2 regions of the Micromonospora sp. SYSU B005 genome follow, and region 1 is predicted to be linked to the other one. Evidence: predicted binding sites of a transcription regulator. Region 1 holds the regulator's gene; the other holds the start of a gene.

What was found. The regulator HrcA, encoded in region 1, represses chaperone genes, less so after heat shock. The targets are predictions, from matches to a motif close to GGTTNGCACNCTCNNNNNGAGNGTGCNAACC.
Region 2: the regulator HrcA is predicted to act here: its motif matches at 3,463-3,493, upstream of groES (co-chaperone GroES).

Annotation. Positions count from the first base shown of each region.
Region 1 is NZ_JAXCFU010000017.1:37,707-43,754, forward strand. It holds gene SM452_RS27035 (serine hydrolase domain-containing protein) at 1-582, opposite strand, end outside; gene SM452_RS27040 (histidine triad nucleotide-binding protein) at 579-923, opposite strand; gene SM452_RS27045 (SDR family NAD(P)-dependent oxidoreductase) at 1,004-1,765, shown strand; gene SM452_RS27050 (16S rRNA (uracil(1498)-N(3))-methyltransferase) at 1,871-2,605, opposite strand; gene dnaJ (molecular chaperone DnaJ) at 2,607-3,752, opposite strand; gene hrcA (heat-inducible transcriptional repressor HrcA) at 3,826-4,848, opposite strand; gene SM452_RS27065 (DUF4870 domain-containing protein) at 5,081-5,701, shown strand; gene hemW (radical SAM family heme chaperone HemW) at 5,741-6,048, opposite strand, start outside.
Region 2 is NZ_JAXCFU010000001.1:460,685-466,732, reverse strand. It holds gene SM452_RS02150 (ATP-binding cassette domain-containing protein) at 1-191, opposite strand, end outside; gene SM452_RS02145 (sugar ABC transporter substrate-binding protein) at 293-1,399, opposite strand; gene ybaK (Cys-tRNA(Pro) deacylase) at 1,604-2,083, opposite strand; gene SM452_RS02135 (THUMP-like domain-containing protein) at 2,139-3,371, opposite strand; gene groES (co-chaperone GroES) at 3,626-3,940, shown strand; gene groL (chaperonin GroEL) at 4,011-5,660, shown strand; gene SM452_RS02120 (sulfite oxidase) at 5,721-6,048, shown strand, end outside.

The sequences.
Region 1 (6,048 bases):
GGTCGCGGCCCGCTCGGTCGGGTACGGGCCGGTGGCGGTCAGCCCGAGGGGGGTGAGCACCCGGTCGGCCAGCACCTCGGCCCAGGTGCCGCCGCGCAGCCGGGCGACCGCCTCGCCGAGCAGCGCCAGGCCGAGGTTGGAGTAGTGGAAGCGCCGGCCGGTGGGTAGTACCCGCTCGACCCGGGCCAGGTCGGCCAGCATCTCGTCGACGGCCGGGGCGCGCAGGCTGTCCCACACGTCGCCGTGCGGCTCGCGTTGCAGGCCGGCGGTGTGCGACAGCAGCCGGCGTACCGTCGCGTCGCCGTGCGCGGGCAGGTCGAGGTGCCGCCCGATCGGGTCGTCCAGGTCGAGCAGGCCGTCGTCGCGACACTGCATGACGAGCGCCGCGGTGAAGGTCTTGGTGACCGAGCCGATCCGGAACACCGTCTCCGGCCCCAGCGGGGTGTCGTTGCCGGTGTCGCCCACCGTGCAGGTCCAGAGCGGCCGGTCGGCCCGGTGCAGGGCGGCCGACACCGCCGGGATCCGCCCGGTGGCCTGCGCCTGGCGCACCATCCGGCCGAGCCGGTCGGACACGTCGGTCATCGGCAGAGCATCGGGCCGAGCGGCGCGCCACCGAGCAGGTGGGCGTGCACGTGGAAGACCTCCTGGCCGCCGTACGGGCCGGTGTTGAACATCAGCCGGAACCCGTCCACGGTCAGGCCCTCCTCCTCGGCGACCACGGCGGCGGTCTGGAGCACCTCGCCGGCCAGTTCGGGCGCGCCCTGGGCCAGCGTGGCCACGTCCGCGTAGTGCTCCTTGGGGATCACCAGCACGTGCGTGGGCGCCTTCGGGTCGATGTCCCGGAAGGCCAGGGTGGTGGCGGTCTCGCGGACGATGGTGGCCGGAATCTCCCCGGCGACGATCCGGCAGAAGAGGCAGTCCATCGCAGCAGTGTAAGGACGTCGCCGCGAGCGTGGCGGGGGCACCGCCGGGCGGACCGGCAGGATGCGGCAGGATGGCCGCCATGTCGGGACGGGCGGTGCTGGTGACGGGGGCCTCGCGGGGCATCGGGCGGGCGGTGGCGCGGGCGTTCGCCGCAGGTGGAGACCGGGTGGCGATCCACCACCGGGACTCGGCCGAGCTGGCGGAGCGACTGCGCGCCGAACTGCCCGGCGACGGGCACGTGGTGGTCCGCGCCGACCTGGCCGACCCCGACGCGGTACGCGCCATGGTGGACGAGGCGGCCCAGCGGCTCGGCGGCCTCGACGTACTCGTGAACAACGCCGGGGTGTTCGGGCCGGCCGATCCCCCGCACCCGGTCTTCGAGAGCAGCTACGAGCAGTGGCGGGCGCGGTGGCGGGAGGTGCTCGACACCAACCTGGTCGGCGCCGCGAACGCCGCCTGGTGCGCCGCGCAGCACATGCGTGAGCGCGGGGGCCGGATCGTCAACGTCTCGTCCCGGGGCGCGTTCCGGGGCGAGCCGGCCAACCCGGCGTACGGGGCCAGCAAGGCCGGGATGAACGCGATGGCCCAGTCGCTGGCGGTGGCCCTGGCGCCGTACGGCATCGCTGTGGCCTGCGTGGCGCCCGGCTTCGTCGAGACCGACATGACGAACGAGCACCTGAAGAGCGAGCGGGGCGAGGCGGTGCGCGCCCAGTCCCCGTTCCACCGGGTGGCCCGGCCGGAGGAGATCGCCGCGGCGGTGCACTGGCTGGCCAGCCCCGAGGCCGAGTGGGCGGCAGGCACCATCATCGACCTGAACGGCGCCTCCTACCTCCGCTCCTGACCCCCGCGATCTTGCACTTCCGGCCCGGGCAAAACGCCGCAAAAGGGGCGCCGCGCGGGCCGAAACTGCAAGATCAGCGCGCACCAAAGAGGGGGGCGCGCGGGTTTACCAGTGGGTCAGGCGGGTGGCCAGGACTGTCAGGGCTGCCACGCCTGCCGTCGAGGTGCGCAGGACTGACGGGCCCAGGCGGACCGTGCGGGCGCCCGCCTCGGCGAACGCGGCCAGCTCGTGGTCGGCGATGCCGCCCTCCGGGCCGACCACCAGCACGATCTCCCCGGCGGCCGGAAGGTCGACTGTGGTCAGCCGGTCCTGCGCGCCCTCGTGCAGCACGAACGCGCCGGCCGCACCGGCGATCCGGCGGGCCACCGAGGCGGTGGACTCGTCCGGCGCGCCGGCCACCACCGGCAACCACGGGCGGCGGGCCTGCTTGGCCGCCTCGCGGGCGGTCGCGACCCACTTCTGCCGGGCCCGTTCGCCCCGCTCGCCGCGCCACTGCGCCACCGAGCGGGACGCCGCCCAGGGCACGATCTCGTCCACCCCGACCTCGGTCATCGCCTGCACGGCGAGTTCGCCCCGGTCGCCCTTGGCGATGCCCTGCACCACGACGAGCCGGGGCACCGGCGCGTCCGCGTACCCCCGGCTCGTGACCCGCAGGTCGAGCGTGCCGCGGCCGACGGCGGTGACCACCGCGGCGGCGGTGCCGCCCCGGCCGTCGGCGAGCACCAGTTCCTCGCCGACGCGCAGCCGCTGCACGGTGGCCGCGTGGTGGCCCTCCGGGCCGTCCAGCGTCAGCGTGTCACCGGTGGGCAGCGCCTCGACCAGGAACAGCGGCGCGGACACCTCAGGCGTGCCCGTTGAAGGCGTCGCGCATCCGGGAGAAGAAGCCGCCCTGCTTGGTCAGCTCGGCGACCTCCTCGCCGCGGGTCTTGGCGAAGTCGCGCAGCATCCGCTCCTGGTCGGCGTCGAGCTTGGTCGGGGTACGCACGTCCAGGTGCACGTAGAGGTCACCCCGGCCGGTGCCGCGCAGGTGCGGTACGCCCCGGGCGCGCAGCCGCAGCGTGCTGCCGGGCTGGGTGCCGGGCTTGACGTCGACCGTCTCCTCGCTGTCCAGCGTCTTGATGGTCAGCCGGGTGCCGAGCGCGGCGGCGGTCATCGGCACCGTGACCCGGCAGTGCAGGTCGTCGCCCTTGCGGGAGTAGACGTCGTGCGGCCGCTCGTGGATCTCGACGTAGAGGTCACCGGCGGTGCCGCCACCGGGGCCGACCTCGCCCTGCTGGGCCAGGCGGATCCGCATGCCGTCCTCGACCCCGGCGGGGATCTTGACGGTCAGCGAGCGGCGGGTGCGTACCCGGCCGTCACCCGCGCAGGTGGGGCAGGGGTGCGGGATGGTGGTGCCGTAGCCCTGGCAGACGGTGCACGGCCGGGCGGAGACCACCTGACCGAGGAAGGTCCGCTGCACCGACTGCACCTCGCCCCGGCCGCCGCACGCCTCGCAGGTGGCCAGGTGGGTGCCGGCGGCGGTGCCGGCGCCGGAGCAGGTGGTGCAGAGCACCGCGGTGTCGACGGTGATCGGCGCCTCGACGCCGAACGCGGTCTCGTTGAGGTCCAGCTCCAGGCGCAGGATCGCGTCCGCGCCGGGGCGGGTACGCGGACGCGGCCCCCGGCTGCCGCCCGCGGCGCCGCCGAAGAACGCGTCCATGATGTCCTGGAAGCCGACGAACGGACCGGCGCCGCCGGGCCCGCCCGGGCCGCCCATGCCACCGCCGCCCGGGGCGAGCGGGTCGCCGCCCAGGTCGACGATCTGCCGCTTCCGGTCGTCCGAGAGGACCTCGTACGCGGCGTTGATGTCCTTGAACTTCTCCTGGGCCTCCGGGTCCGGATTGACGTCCGGGTGGAACTGCCGCGCCAGCTTGCGGTAGGCGCGCTTGATCTCGTCGTCGGAGGCGTCCCGGCTCACGCCGAGAATGCCGTAGTAGTCCCTGGCCACTGCGTTAGGTGTCCTCATGTTCGTCTCGCGTCGCTCCGGTCGTCGGCCGGAACCGGCCGTCGGCCCTGACTGGTCAGTTCTGGGCCAGCAGTTCGCCCACGTAGCGTGCCACGGCCCTCACCATGGCGATATTGCCGGGGTAGTCCATCCGGGTCGGCCCGAGCACGCCGAGCCCGCCGACGATCGTGCTGCCCGGTCCGTAGCCGGTGCTGACCACCGAGGCGGCCCGCAGGTTGTCGAATTCGTTCTCGTCGCCGATGAGCACCCGGGTGGTGCTCGGCTCGGTCTCGCCGATCAGCTTGAGCAGTACGACTTCTTCTTCGAGCGCCTCCAGGATGGGCCGCAGCGAACCCTGGAAGTCGAGCAGGCCACCCCGGGTGAGGTTGGCCTGCCCGGCCAGCGCGAGGCGCTCCTCGTGCCGTTCCACGAGGGTCTCCAGCAGCACTGTGGAGAGCGTCGTCATGGCCGGGCGCAGATGCGGCGCGGACTCCTCGACGAGCGCCTGCACCAGCGGAGGCGTCTCGGCGAGCTGGCAGCCGACGAGTTTCTCGTTCACCAGCCGGCGCAGGTCGGTCACGTCGTCGGCGGGCACCGGGGCGGGCAGTTCGACCAGCCGCTGCTCGACCCGGCCGGTGTCGGCGATCATGACGACCATCAGCCGGGTGGTGGAGATCGGCACCAGCTCCAGGTGACGCACCTTGGACCGGGCCAGGCTCGGGTACTGCACCACCGCCACCTGACGGGTGAGCTGGGCGAGCAGCCGGACCGTGCGGTGCACCACGTCGTCCAGGTCGACGGCGCCGACCAGGAAGCGCTCGATCGCCCGGCGCTCGGCCGGGCTGAGCGGCTTGACCCGGGACAGCCGGTCGACGAAGAGGCGGTAGCCGCGGTCGGTGGGCACCCGGCCGGCGCTGGTGTGCGGCTGCCGGATGTAGCCCTCCTCCTCCAGCACCGCCATGTCGTTGCGCACGGTGGCGGGCGAGACGCCGAGCTGGTGCCGCTCGACCAGGGCCTTGCTGCCGACCGGTTCCTGCGTGGCGACGTAGTCCTCGACGATCGCGCGCAGCACGGCGAGTTTGCGGTCGTCGAGACCCATTCCCCACCTCCTGACGCACCTCGGCCGGGCCGGCACGCGGCATCCGCCGGGCGGCTGGCACTCGACTGTAGCGAGTGCCAGTCTACGTCGGCACCCCCGCCGACGCGATGATCGCCTGACGGACCTGCGGTGCGGCCCACCACACAGCGCCGCCCACCAGGGCCGAACAGCCGGTCATCGTCGGTCTGTGTCGCTCTGGTGCGAGTTGACCGGTGCCCCTACCGTGGCGACCATGACAGAACCTCCTCGCCCTCCAGGGGCAGGGGACTCCGGCCCCCAGCCCGACCCGTCGGCGCCCTACGGCTCGTCGCCGGGCAGCGAACCGCCCACCGCTCCACTGTCCGGGGCGCCGGGCGCCGGCGGCTATCCCCCGCCCGGTGACTATCCGCCCCCGGGCGGCTACCCGCCCCCGGGCGGCGGCTACCCCCCGCCGGGTGGTTACCCCCCGCCGGGCGGCATGCCCGGCTACCCCGCCGGTGGCGGGTACGGCCCGGCCTCCTACGCCAACAACGACGAGAAGACGTGGGCCCTGGTGGCGCACTTCGGCGGCGCCGCCGGTGTCATCGTCGGTGGCGGTCTGCTCGGCTGGGTCGCCCCGCTCATCGCGATGATGACCCGCGGTCAGCAGTCCCCGACGGTCCGCGCCCACGCGGTCGCGGCGCTGAACTTCCAGATCACCTGGACCATCGCCAGCGTCCTCGCCTGGGTCGTCACGGTCATCACCTGCGGGATCCTGTTCTTCGTCCCGATGCTGGTCTGGCTGGTGCCGCTGATCTTCGGGATCATCGGCGGGATCAAGGCCAACGAGGGTGTGCTCTACCGCTACCCGATGACCTACAACTTCATCAAGTGACACCGCCGGCCGGCCGAGGGGGCGGCCGGCCGGTGCCGGTCACGGCAGCAGGTCGCGTACCACCGCGTCGGCCAGCAGCCGTCCGCGCAGCGTCAGCACCACAAGCCCTCGCGCGTACGCCCCGGCGTCGAGCAGCCCGGCGTCCCTGGCCCGCTCGGCGCCCGCCCGGCCGGGCTCGTCCAGCACGTCCAGCGGCAGACCGGAGGCGAGCCGCACCCGCAGCATCACGTCCTCCATGTGCTGCTCCTCGGGGCTGAGCCGCTCCCGGGCCAGCGCCGGCGAGGCACCCTCGGCCAGCCGCGCCGCGTACGCGCTGGGGTGCTTGACGTTCCACCACCGCACGCCGC
Region 2 (6,048 bases), on a different contig from region 1:
AGGAACTCGCCGGCGTCGGTGGGGTGGATGCCGCTGATGCACTTGACCAGGGTCGACTTGCCGGCGCCGTTGTCACCGACGAGCGCGGTCACCTCGCCGGGGTGCGCGGCGAAGGCGACGTCACGCAGCACCTGGACGGGACCGAAGCTCTTGTCGATCCCGCGTAGCTCCAGCAGGGGGGTTGCGGACACGGGGTTCTCCTTTGGGCGGAGGGAGGTCTCGGATCCCGTCCGGCGCGGGCGCCGCCCGGCACGGGAACCCGTGCCGGGCGGCGCCGCCTGAGGCGGGTGGGTCAGCTCACGCCGGCGTCGGTGCAGAGCTTCGCGAAGGCACCGGTGCAGAGCTCTTCCTTGGTGACGTAGCCGTCGGCCACCACGTCCTTGACGTTGTCCTTGTAGATGGCCTTGGGCTCCAGCAGCACGGCCGGCACGTCCCGGTTGCCCTCCGGGTCCTTGACCGTCTGGCCGGTGTCCTTCTTCTCGCCCTTGGCGAGCGCGATGGCCAGCTCGGCGGCAGCGTCCGCCTCCTTCTTGACCGCCTTGTAGACGGTCATGCACTGGTCACCGGCGAGGATGTTCTGCAGGCCCTCCTTGGTGGCGTCCTGACCGGTCACCGGGACCTTGCCGTTGAGCTTGTTCTTCTTCAGCACCGAGATGGCCGCGTTGCCGAGACCGTCGTTGGCGGCGAGCACGCCGTCGATCTTGCCGCCGGCCTTGGTCATCTGCTGCTCGAAGATCGTGGCGGCCTGCGCGTTGTCCCACGCCGGTACCGGGTCGTCGGCGACCTTGGTGTACTCCTTCGAGTCGAACTTCGGCTTGAGCACCGAGTCGTACCCGTTCTTGAACAGGGTGGCGTTGTTGTCGGTCGGCGAGCCGTTGAGGTACGCGATCGACGGGTTCTTGACGCCCTTGTCGGTCAGGCACTTGCTCAGGCCCTCGCCCTGGAGCTTGCCGACCGCCTCGTTGTCGAAGCTGACGTAGTACTGGGCGGAGCCGCCCAGGGTCAGCCGGTCGTAGTCGATGGTCGCCACGCCCTGCGACTTGGCCTTGTCGAGCACGGCCTTGCCGGTGCCGGAGTCCAGGTTGACGATCATCAGGACGTTGACGCCGTTGGTGATCATCTGGTCGGCGATGGTCTGGAACGCGGTCTTGTCGTTCTGCGCGTTCTGGATGTCGGACTCGACGCCGGCCGCGTCGAACGCCGCCTTCAGGTACTTGCGGTCCGCGCCCTCCCAGCGGGCGGAGGACTTGCTGTCCGGCAGGATCACGCCGATCTTCGGCTTCTTGGCGTTGGAGCCGCCGCCGGCCTCGTCGGAAGAACCGCCGTTGTCACCGCAGGCGGCCATGCTGCCGGTCGCGAGGAGACCGACGGCCGCGAAGGTGAGGAAGCCCTTGCGCATGTGCAGGGTCCTTTCGGAGGTGGGGGAGTGGTGATGTTTTGTTGTGTCCGGCAACGTATTCCCCGCCTCCCATGCGCCGCAAGACTGCCGAGGTCAGAAGTTTGTTGGCGGCGGTAACAATTCAGCAACGCGGTTGTCACCCGCGGGACACCGCCGGGAGAGCGCGCTCCGGGAACGCTCCCACACGCACCGTCACGAGCCCGCTCAGGCGGCGGCGATCGATGCCGTCGTCGCCCCGGTGAGCGCCACCAGATCGGTCGGCGCGAGCTGCACCTGCAACCCCCGGCGGCCCGCCGAGACGTACACCGTCGGGTGCGCCAGCGCGGAGGCGTCGATGACTGTCGGTAGGCGCTTGCGCTGCCCCAACGGGCTGATGCCGCCGCGGACGTATCCGGTCGCCCGCTCGGCCGTCGTGCGGTCCGCCATCGCCGCCCGCTTGCCGCCGGCCGCCGCGGCGAGCGCCTTCAGGTCCAGCTCGCCGGTCACCGGCACCACCGCCACCGTCAGCCCGCCGTCGACCTCGGTGACGAGCGACTTGAACACGCGCTCCGGCGCCACCCCGAGCGCGGTCGCCACGAGCGCGCCGTAGTTCGGCGCGTCCGGCGAGACGTCGTAGGTGTGGGTGCTGTGGGCGATCTTCCGCTTGCTCAGCAACGCGATCGCCGGAGTGCCAGGGCCCGCCACCGGATCAAGCTAGCCCGGTCATCGGCCCACCGCGAGCCGAAACCGCGCGCCGGGGTCAGCCGCCGGCCGGAACCGGCCGGCAGACGAGCACCGTGGGGGCGCCGGCGACCCGGGTCAGCACCAGGTCGGCCGCCGTCTCGCCGGAGAGCCGCAGGTCACGGCGCAGCTTCTCTGGCTCCAGCGCCGACCCGCGCTTGCGGATCTCCACCCGGCCGACGCGGCGTTCGCGCAGCAGGGCACGCAGCCGCTTCAGCGAGAACGGCAGCACGTCGGTGATCTCCAGGCAGCGGGCGAACGGGGTGGGCCGGGCCTCGTCGGCGTACAGGTAGGCGATCGACGGATCGGCGAGCGTGGCGTCGAGGTCGGTGGCCAGCTCGGCGACCAGGTGCGCGCGTACCACCGCCGGATCCGGGTCGTAGAGGAAGCGCCGGACCGGTCCCACCGGCGCCTCCTGTGCGCCCGTGCCGGTTAGGTGATAGGAAGGGACCCTTTTACTACCGGAGGCGTTAAGAAGGGGCCCTTCCTTCTCGCGCAGCACTGTGGCGCGGCGCGGGACCTCGGCCAGGTCACCGCACCAGAGCGCCGCCTCGACCAGGTCGCCGTCCACGCTCACCCACTCCGCCTCGGCGCCGCCCGGGATCAGCGCGTGGTCCAGCCCGGGTGCCACCTTCACCGCGGTGCGCGGCACCCGCGCGGCCAGGCCGGTGACGAAGTCCCACGGCGGGGAGTAGGCGTTCGGGTCGAAGACGCGCCGCCCGGTGCCGGCCCGCCGCCGCGCCGGATCGCAGAACACCGCGTCGACCCCGCTCACGTCGAACGCCGTGGCGTCACCGCACTCGACTGTCACCAGGTCGGCGAGCCCGGCCGCCTCGGCGTTGGCGGCGGCCATCTCGGCGGTCAGCGGGTCGGCCTCCACCGCGTACACCCGGATGCCGGCGCGGGCCGCGGCGAGCGCGTCGGCCCCCAGTCCGCACCCCAGGTCGGCCAGCGTGGTCACGCCCGCGGCGCGCAGCCGCGCGGCGCGCCGGTCCGCGACCACGCGGCGGGTGGCCTGCTCCAGCCCCGCCCGGGTGAGGAACATCCCGGCCGCGACCGGGCCGAACTTGCCTGCCGCCCGGCGGCGCAGCTCCGCCTGGGTCAGCGCCGCGGCCGCGAGCCCGCCGGGGATGCCGGCCGAGCGCAGCGCGGCCGCCGCCGCCAGCGGGTCGCCGCCGGCCACCCGCTCGGCCGCGGCGAGCGCCGCCGACCCCTCGGGGGTACGCAGCGCGGCGAGCTGGTCGAGATCCACGCGCTCATTCTCCCGGCCCGGTTCCGGCGCGACACGGAGGGCGACGCGTTGGCACTCTCCTTGACGGAGTGCTAGCCGAGGAATAACCTGCGATTAGCACTCTCACCCTGAGGGTGCCAACGCCCGAGCCTCGTGCCCGGGGGTTGAGCGCCAGGCGGACCGGCACCCGCGACGACGGCCCCGCCCGGTGGCATGTGGCAGATTGACGCTGGTCGGCGTGCCGGCCGGCAACGACACCAAGTACCCGGGAGGGTATGCCCGTGACTACCGCGACCAAGGTTGCGATCAAGCCGCTCGAGGACCGCATCGTGGTCCAGGCGAACGAGGCCGAGACCACCACCGCCTCGGGCATCGTGATCCCCGACACCGCCAAGGAGAAGCCGCAGGAGGGCACCGTCCTCGCTGTCGGCCCGGGCCGGATCGACGACAAGGGCAACCGCGTGCCGATCGACGTGAAGGTCGGCGACACCGTCCTCTACTCGAAGTACGGCGGCACCGAGGTCAAGTACGCCGGCGAGGAGTACCTGGTGCTCTCCGCCCGCGACGTCCTCGCGGTCATCGAGAAGTAAGCAACCGATCAGTGTCGTTGCCCCGGTCCGGCTCGCCGGGCCGGGGCAACGTCGCTTCGAAGGGATACTGATGGCGAAGATCCTCAGCTTCTCGGACGACGCCCGGCACCTGCTCGAGCACGGTGTCAACGCCCTCGCGGACGCGGTGAAGGTCACCCTCGGCCCGCGCGGGCGCAACGTCGTCCTGGACAAGAAGTTCGGTGCGCCCACGATCACCAACGACGGCGTGACCATCGCCAAGGAGATCGAGCTCACCAACCCGTACGAGAACCTCGGCGCGCAGCTGGTCAAGGAGGTGGCGACCAAGACCAACGACGTCGCCGGCGACGGGACCACCACCGCCACCGTGCTGGCCCAGGCCATGGTCCGTGAGGGCCTGCGCAACGTGGCCGCCGGCACCAACCCGACCGGCCTGAAGCGGGGCATCGACGCGGCGGCCGCCAAGGTCTCCGAGGCGCTGCTCGGCAAGGCCGTCGAGGTCTCCAGCAAGGAGTCGATCGCGCACGTCGCGACCGTCTCCGCGCAGGACGCCGCCATCGGTGAGCTGATCGCCGAGGCGATGGAGAAGGTCGGCCGCGACGGTGTCATCACCGTCGAGGAGGGCTCCGCGCTCACCACCGAGCTGGAGGTGACCGAGGGTCTCCAGTTCGACAAGGGCTTCATCTCCCCGAACTTCGTCACCGACCTGGAGGCGCAGGAGGCGGTCCTGGAGGACCCGTACATCCTGATCACCACCCAGAAGATCTCGGCGATCGAGGAGCTGCTGCCGCTGCTGGAGAAGGTCCTCCAGAACAACAAGCCGCTGCTCATCGTCGCCGAGGACGTCGAGGGCCAGGCCCTGTCCACGCTCGTGGTGAACGCGCTGCGCAAGACCGTCAAGGTCTGCGCGGTCAAGGCCCCCGGCTTCGGCGACCGCCGCAAGGCGATGCTCCAGGACATGGCGATCCTCACCGGTGCCGAGCTGGTCGCCCCGGAGCTGGGCTACAAGCTCGACCAGGTCGGCCTGGAGGTGCTGGGCACCGCCCGCCGCGTCGTGGTCGACAAGGAGAACACCACTGTCGTCGACGGTGGCGGCCAGGCCGCCGAGGTCGCCGACCGGGTCGCGCAGATCCGTAAGGAGATCGAGGCCTCCGACTCCGAGTGGGACCGGGAGAAGCTGGCCGAGCGGCTGGCGAAGCTCTCCGGCGGCATCGCCGTGATCAAGGTCGGCGCGGCCACCGAGGTCGAGATGAAGGAGCGCAAGCACCGCATCGAGGACGCCATCGCCGCGACCAAGGCCGCGGTCGAGGAGGGTACGGTCCCGGGTGGCGGCGCCGCCCTGGCCCAGATCCTGCCGGCGCTCGACGACGACCTGGGCTTCACCGGTGACGAGAAGGTCGGCGTCTCGATCGTGCGCAAGTCGCTCGTCGAGCCGCTGCGCTGGATCGCCCAGAACGCCGGCCACGACGGCTACGTGGTGGTGCAGAAGGTCGTCGGCCAGGACTGGGGCTACGGCCTCGACGCCGCCACCGGCGAGTACGTCGACCTGGCCAAGTCCGGCATCATCGACCCGGTGAAGGTGACCCGCAACGCGGTCAGCAACGCCGCCTCGATCGCCGGCCTGCTGCTCACCACCGAGAGCCTCGTGGTGGAGAAGCCGGCCGAGCCGGAGCCGGCCGGCGGTGGGCACGGCCACTCGCACGGCCACGGCCACGGCCACCAGCACGGCCCGGGCTTCTGACCGAGTAGTACGCCCCGCCGTCAGGGCACACCGCCGACCCGGTGGTGTGCCCTGACGCGTATGTCCTTACAGAACGCTGACGGAATTGGCAGCCGGCCCGGCGGGTCGACCAGACTGGATGCCGTGAGCACCCTCTCCCGCCGCCGCGCGGCACTCGCCGGTGTCGTCGCCGCAGTGGTGGCACTCGGCACCGCCGAACCCGTGGCGGTCCTGACCGGTCCCCGGTCCGCGCCGCTCGTCGCCGTCGGCGGACTCGTCGTCGACCTGGTGCCCGAGCCGCTCAAGCAGTTCGCCATCGACGTCTTCGGCACGTACGACAAGATCGCCCTGCTGGTCGGGACGGCGCTGCTGCTGGCCGCCTTCGGGGCGCTGCTCGGCCTGGCGGCGG